DNA from 3 places in the Kribbella sp. NBC_01245 genome. Region 1 is predicted to be linked to each of the others. Evidence: riboswitches for the same ligand, from Rfam matches in the RefSeq annotation. Region 1 holds a riboswitch; each other region holds the start of a gene.

What was found. Region 1 has a riboswitch for glycine ahead of OG394_RS30015 (L-serine ammonia-lyase). Riboswitches for the same ligand answer to the same signal wherever they lie in the genome.
Region 2: linked by a shared signal. The riboswitch ahead of glyA (serine hydroxymethyltransferase) and the one ahead of OG394_RS30015 (L-serine ammonia-lyase) in region 1 are both predicted to bind glycine.
Region 3: linked by a shared signal. The riboswitch ahead of gcvP (aminomethyl-transferring glycine dehydrogenase) and the one ahead of OG394_RS30015 (L-serine ammonia-lyase) in region 1 are both predicted to bind glycine.

Annotation. Positions count from the first base shown of each region.
Region 1 covers NZ_CP108487.1:6,568,950-6,571,210, reverse strand. The annotation lists gene OG394_RS30015 (L-serine ammonia-lyase) at 24-1,394, opposite strand; glycine riboswitch at 1,470-1,562, opposite strand; gene OG394_RS30010 (DUF3817 domain-containing protein) at 1,687-2,016, opposite strand; gene OG394_RS30005 (alpha/beta hydrolase) at 2,138-2,261, shown strand, end outside.
Region 2 covers NZ_CP108487.1:884,118-886,378, forward strand. The annotation lists gene glyA (serine hydroxymethyltransferase) at 1-1,187, opposite strand, end outside; glycine riboswitch at 1,242-1,337, opposite strand; glycine riboswitch at 1,338-1,432, opposite strand; gene OG394_RS03750 (M15 family metallopeptidase) at 1,496-2,113, opposite strand; gene OG394_RS03755 (response regulator transcription factor) at 2,201-2,261, shown strand, end outside.
Region 3 covers NZ_CP108487.1:2,019,671-2,021,931, reverse strand. The annotation lists gene OG394_RS08900 (MerR family transcriptional regulator) at 58-681, shown strand; glycine riboswitch at 803-901, shown strand; gene gcvP (aminomethyl-transferring glycine dehydrogenase) at 994-2,261, shown strand, end outside.

The DNA.
Region 1 (2,261 bases):
AAGCGGGGTGCGTTAGGGGGTGGTTAGCATTCGATTACGTTTACGGCTAGGCCGCCGCGGGAGGTTTCTTTGTATTTTACCTTCATGTCGGCGCCGGTTTCGCGCATGGTTTTGATGACCTTGTCGAGGGTTACGACGTGTTTGCCGTCGCCGTGCATGGCCATGCGCGCGGCGTTGATCGCTTTGACCGAGGCCATTGCATTTCGTTCGATACAAGGGATTTGGACCAAGCCGCCGACCGGGTCGCAGGTGAGGCCGAGGTTGTGTTCCATCGCGATTTCTGCGGCGTTTTCTACCTGCTCCGGCGTGCCACCGAGGACTTCGCAAAGGCCGGCGGCGGCCATGGAGCAAGCGGAGCCGACCTCGCCTTGGCAGCCGACCTCAGCGCCGGAGATCGAAGCGTTCTCCTTATAAAGAACACCGATGGCGCCAGCCGCGAGAAGGAAACGCACGACTCCGGCATCAGTAGCGCCGGGAACGAACCGGCGGTAGTAATGCAGCACAGCCGGGATGATCCCCGCCGCGCCATTGGTCGGCGCGGTCACGATCCGACCACCCGACGCGTTCTGCTCGTTGACCGCCAAGGCGAAGAGGTTCACCCAGTCCATCACCTTGAGCGGATCAACCGAATACCGATCATCGCTCAGCTTCTTATGCAAACCGTAGGCCCGCCGAGGAACCTTCAGACCACCCGGCAACACGCCCTCGGTCTCACACCCCTCGCGCACGCAGTCCTGCATCACCTGCCAGATCCGCAGCAGCCCGGCCTCGATCTCGTCGTCGGTCCGCCAGGCCAACTCGTTCGAGCGCATCACTTCACTAATAGGCAGTTGCGATTCACGGCACCGCGCGAGCAGTTCCGCACCACTCAGGAACGGATACTTCAGCGGCGTACGGTCCGGCACGATCCGGTCCCCCGCGGCCGCCGTCTCATCCACGACAAACCCGCCACCGACCGAGTAATACGTCCGCTCGCGCAACACCTCGCCCGCGGCGTCCCGAGCCAGGAAGGTCATCCCGTTCGGGTGGTACGGCAAGGCCTTGCGGCGGTGCATCACCAGGTGGTTCTCGTCGAACGCGATCTCGTGCTCGCCACCGAGCCGCAGCCGGCCGGTGGAGCGGATCGCCGCCACCCGGTCGTCGACGGTGGTGGTGTCGACCGTCTCGGGGTCCTCCCCCTCCAGGCCGAGCAACACCGCCTTGTTGCTGCCATGCCCATGTCCGGTCGCACCGAGTGAACCGAAGAGCTGAGACTCCACTGCCGCCGTACGGGCGAGCAGGCCGTCGGCCGTCAGGCCGGTCACGAAGGTACGGGCGGCTCGCATCGGGCCCACGGTGTGTGAGCTCGACGGGCCGATCCCGATGCTGAAAAGGTCGAATACGCTGATCGCCACGGAGGTTCCTTCTGGTCGCCTTTGACCGGTCGGTATGCCTCCCCGCTCTGTCGAGCATGCGCTCTCCAGAGGTGCCTAGCCCGGGCGGTGAAGGTGCCTGAGAGATTCTCGGGGAGAGTTGCTCCTACGGCGCCCGGATCTGGTCCGGGTCTCTCCCGCGCGGGTTCATGCGGCTGATTTGCAGTTGTAGTAACTGAATTCTGACGCGACGGTACGGCGCGGGCGACCGGCGCGTCAATCCGCGGGCACGGCCGGAGTCGACTTGAGACCAGTGTGACGAGTGGTCAGGTAATCAGAGGCGATGGGTGCGGCGGGCCCAGAGCTCGAAGAACCAGGTGAAGAGCGGCGGGATGCTGGCGGCGAGCGCGGCCAGGGTGATCGGCCAGCTCCAGCGCAGCGGGCCGCGGACGACCATCACCGTGATCACGTAGGCGATGAAGATGCCACCGTGGATCGGGCCGAAGATCTTCACGCCGATCTCGTTGTCGGACAGCACGTACTTGAAGAGCATGCCGATCAGCAGGCCGGTCCACGAGATCGCCTCGGCGATCGCGATCGCACGGAACCAGGTGGCATGCCGGGACGTGCCGGTCGTTTGCGGGGCTTGCACGGTCTCGGTCATCACCCAGCAGCCTACCGGGGTGGCAACCGGGACCGGCCGGGGTCAGCCCGGATGTGGCGAAGACCACCGGCGCCGAGGATCGAAGGACAAGATTTCCCTCGCATCCGAAGGACATTCCGCTGTGAAAGCATTGCTGCTCGCCACGACCGCCGGCCTCATCGCCGCGGGCACGCTAGCGCCAACGGCCCATGCCACGACCGGTACGGCGACCGATCCGCCCGCATTGGTCTGGCAAGACTGTCCGG
Region 2 (2,261 bases), 3.0 Mb from region 1:
AACTCGGCCGGGCCGAAACCACGGGTGGCGAGTGCGGGGGTGCCGATGCGCAGTCCCGAGGAGACCATCGGCGGCCGCGGATCGAACGGGACGGCGTTGCGGTTCACGGTGATGCCGACCGTATGAAGCCGGTCCTCGGCCTGCTGCCCGTCGAGTTGCGAGTTCCGCAGGTCGACCAGCACGAGATGGACCTGGGTGCCTCCGGTGAGAACGGAGATTCCGGCCGCCCGAACGTCGTCGGCCAGTAGTCGTGCCGCCAGCGTGCGCGCACCCGCCAGAGTACGGCGCTGCCGGTCGCGGAACTCCTCGGTCGCGGCCAGCTTGAACCCCACTGCCTTGGCGGCGATCACATGTTCCAGCGGTCCGCCTTGCTGACCTGGGAAGACCGCTGAGTTGAACTTCTTCGCCAGGTCCGCGTGATTGGTCAGGATCACACCGCCGCGAGGTCCACCGAGCGTCTTGTGCGTGGTCGTTGTCACGACGTCCGCGTGCGGGAGTGGGTTCGGGTGCAGGCCCGCGGCGACGAGGCCGGCGAAGTGGGCCATGTCGACCATCAGGTACGCGCCGACGAGGTCGGCGATCCGCCGGAACTCGGCGAAGTCCAGGTGCAGTGAGTACGCCGACCATCCGGCCACGATCAGTTTCGGCCGGTGCTCGAGTGCGAGCCGCTCGACCTCGGCCATGTCGACGGCGAAGTCGGTGTCGCGGACGTGGTAGGCGACGACGTCGTACAACTTGCCGCTGTAGTTGAGGCGCATGCCGTGCGTGAGGTGGCCGCCGTGCGCGAGGTCGAGGCCGAGGATCGTGTCGCCGGGATCGAGCAGGGCGACCATGGCGGCCGCGTTCGCCTGGGCGCCGGAATGTGGTTGGACGTTCGCGAAGCCGGCGCCGAACAACTGTTTGACCCGATCGATGGCGAGCTTCTCGACGACGTCGATGTGCTCGCAGCCGCCGTAATAGCGGCGACCGGGGTAACCCTCGGCGTACTTGTTGGTCAGGACGGAGCCTTGTGCCTGCATCACCGCGATCGGGGCGAAGTTCTCGCTGGCGATGAGCTCGAGAGTGTCCTGCTGGCGTCCGAGTTCTGCCTCGATCGCGGCGTGGATCTCGGGATCGAAGTCGGCCAGCGACTGGTCGTGGGTGCTCAGGTCGCGGGTGTGCTTGGACGTATCGCGCGATGTCGTCATCAGTGGGAGGCTCCCTTGTCAGACACCGCAGGTTGCGGTGCCACGGTTGGGTGACCTCCCCGCTCTGTCATCGGTACCTGAGAGCTTCACCGCCGGTGGGCGGCTTGCACCGTGGGCGCAGGACCAGGGTCCTGTCTTTCCAGAGTTCGCCTCATCGGAGCGGTAATTGGGCCTGAGAGATTCTGGGGAGAGTTGCTCCTTCGGCGCCTCGCCATGGTGGACGAGAGCTCTCCCGCCCCGATTCGAGCGGCGCGATATGCAGTTGGGCCGCTGACTCTAGGTCGAATCCCGCAACATGGTCAACACGGTCATTGCTGCATCCTTGGATCGTGGGTGGGGTCGGCGTACATCGGAGGGCAACCATCACCGGTCGCCTGGGGGCGTAGCTCGTAGTGCCAGGGCTCGTTGCGGTAGATCTGGCACAGTCCGTACTTGGCGCCGTGGTCGGACAGCCACGCCTTGGCATCGGCGTGCCCGATGTCGACCGCGTGCCCGGACACGTGCGGAGACTTGTCGGGGGTGGCTACCCATCGGGAAGCTTCCTCTGCCGAGCCGTACTTCGAGATCGCCTCGCGAAGAAGCTGATTCTGGTACGCCGGGGAGCGCCATCCGCTGTTGATGTAGAACTCGACGCCGTCGTCAACGGCATCGGTCGCCGCCTCGCGCAGGGCCTGGAGCAGCTCGGGGTCGAGGTTGGCCACGCCGGGATACTCGTCGTCGAACACTGTGACGCGGTCGGGGAGGGAGCCGCCATCCTCGGTGGTCGTACCGCCTTGGCCGCTTTGGTCGCCGACTTCGCCGAATGAGGGCGTCAAAGCCGACCGATAGACGAAGAGTCCGATGACCGCGGCGGTGACGACGACCAGGCCGACGGCGTAGGACCGGGGAGTCCTGCGGGAGGTTTTTCCTGTTGCCGTTTGACTCATGCTGTCAGTCAAGGCATCGCGAGGTTGCCAGCACGTATGGCGTTTTGAATACGCCGACGATATGCGCCAACTCGTAGCATCGGGAGTATGCGTGTGCTGGTTGTCGAGGATGAGCCCTACATGGCCGAGGCCATCCGCGATGGCCTAC
Region 3 (2,261 bases), 4.1 Mb from region 1:
ACCGATGTGATCCGCTCCTTTCAGGCATCAGAACGGGTTTTCTAGGGAGGCTCTGGCGTGACACGCACCGGCGACACCGATGTGACGGCGCAGACCGTCGCACAAGAGAGGTCGGAAGCGCACGCCGAGGCCGCCGCGACCGCTGGCGTGCAGGGTCTGCTCTTCGACGATGACCTCTCACCGATGCCGGACGATGTCGGCTTCCGCGGTCCGACCGCGTGTGCCGCCGCCGGTATCACCTACCGCCAGCTGGACTACTGGGCCCGGACGGGTCTGGTGGCGCCGACGGTGCGCCCGGCGACCGGTTCCGGTACGCAGCGGCTCTACGGTTTCCGCGACGTACTGCTGCTCAAGGTGATCAAGCGGCTGCTCGACGCCGGTATCTCGTTGCAGCAGATCCGTACGGCGATCGCCCACCTGCGCGAGCAAGGCATGGACGATCTGACCCAGATCACGCTGATGAGCGACGGCGCGAGTGTCTACATGTGCACCTCGCCGGATGAGGTGATCGATCTGCTGGCCGGCGGTCAGGGCGTGTTCGGTATCGCGCTCGGCGGCGTCTGGCGTGAGGTCGAGGGCTCGCTGTCCGAGCTGCCGACCGAGCGGGTCGGCTCCGACAGTGACACCGCTCACCACAGCGACGAGCTGGCCGCCCGCCGCCGCGCGCGCATGACCGGCTGAACCAAGAACCAAACGCACCAAACGCACCAATCGAGCCTGCGCCGGATGACCGGTCGCAGGCTCGATGCTGGACCGGGCGGACCACGCTGGTACGCTCGGCTGGTAGTTGAAATGCCGCCGTGCACAGCACTCGGGAGAGTCTCAGGCGAACCAAAAGCCTGGGCGCCGAAGGGGCAATTCCTCCCCGGAACCTCTCAGGCCCATGGACCGGGTGCCACAGGCGACTCTGAAGTGGGTGCCCCCTGCCCGTGACAGAGGGGGAGGGCCACCAGCAGCACCGACATCCTTGTCAGCAGCAACGGAGCCTTCTCGATGACTGAAATCCACCCGCAGACCTCAGCCGTGTTCGCCGACCGGCACATCGGGCCCCGCCCGGACGAGATCGCGCGCATGGTGCAGACCCTGGGGTACGCCGATGTCGACGCCCTCGTCGACGCCGCCGTGCCCGCCTCGATCCGGTCGACCGAGGCGCTCCGGCTGCCCGAACCGGCCTCCGAGGTCGACGCCCTGACGGAGTTGCGAAGCCTTGCCGCCCGCAACAACATCGCGACCACGATGATCGGCCAGGGCTACTACGGCACCTTCACGCCGTCGGTGATCGTCCGCCGCCTCGTCGAGAACCCCGCCTGGTACACGGCCTACACGCCGTACCAGCCCGAGATCTCCCAGGGCCGCCTCGAAGCCCTTCTGAACTTCCAGACCGCCGTGTCCGACCTGACCGGCCTCCCCACCGCGAACGCGTCTCTCCTCGACGAGGGCACGGCCGCCGCCGAGGCGATGACGCTGGCCCACCGGTCGAACAAGAAGTCCAAGTCGAACCGCTTCCTGGTCGACGCCGACTGCTTCGCCCAGACCATCGCCGTCGTGCAGACGCGTGCGGAGGCGCTCGGCCTGGACGTCGTCGTCGCCGACACGTCGGACGGCATGCCCGAGGGCGACTACTTCGGCGTGCTCGTGCAGTACCCGGGCTCCGGTGGCGTCGTACGTGATCTCAAGCCGCTCGTCGACGCTGCGCACGAGGCCGGCGCGCTGGTCGCGGTGGCGACGGACTTGCTGGCGCTGACGTTGCTCGCTTCGCCGGGTGAGGCTGGTGCCGATATCGCGATCGGCTCGTCCCAGCGTTTCGGCGTGCCGCTGTTCTACGGCGGTCCGCACGCGGGCTTCATGTCGGTTCGCGCCGGGCTCGAGCGCTCGTTGCCCGGTCGCCTCGTCGGCGTCTCGCGCGATGTCGACGGTGCCCCGGCGTACCGGCTGGCGCTGCAGACCCGCGAGCAGCACATCCGCCGCGAGAAGGCCACCTCCAACATCTGTACGGCGCAGGTCCTGCTGGCCGTCGTCGCTTCGATGTACGCCGTCTACCACGGGCCTGACGGTCTGAAGGCGATCGCGGACCGGGTGCACGACCACGCGGACAACCTCGCCGCCTCGCTGCGTGCGGGTGGTGTCGAGGTCGTGCACGACGACTTCTTCGACACCGTGCTCGCGCGCGTTCCCGGCCGTGCGGCGGACGTGGTCGACAACGCCCGGCAGACCGGCATCTGGCTGCGTCTCGTCGACGCGGACCACGTCGGTATCTCCTG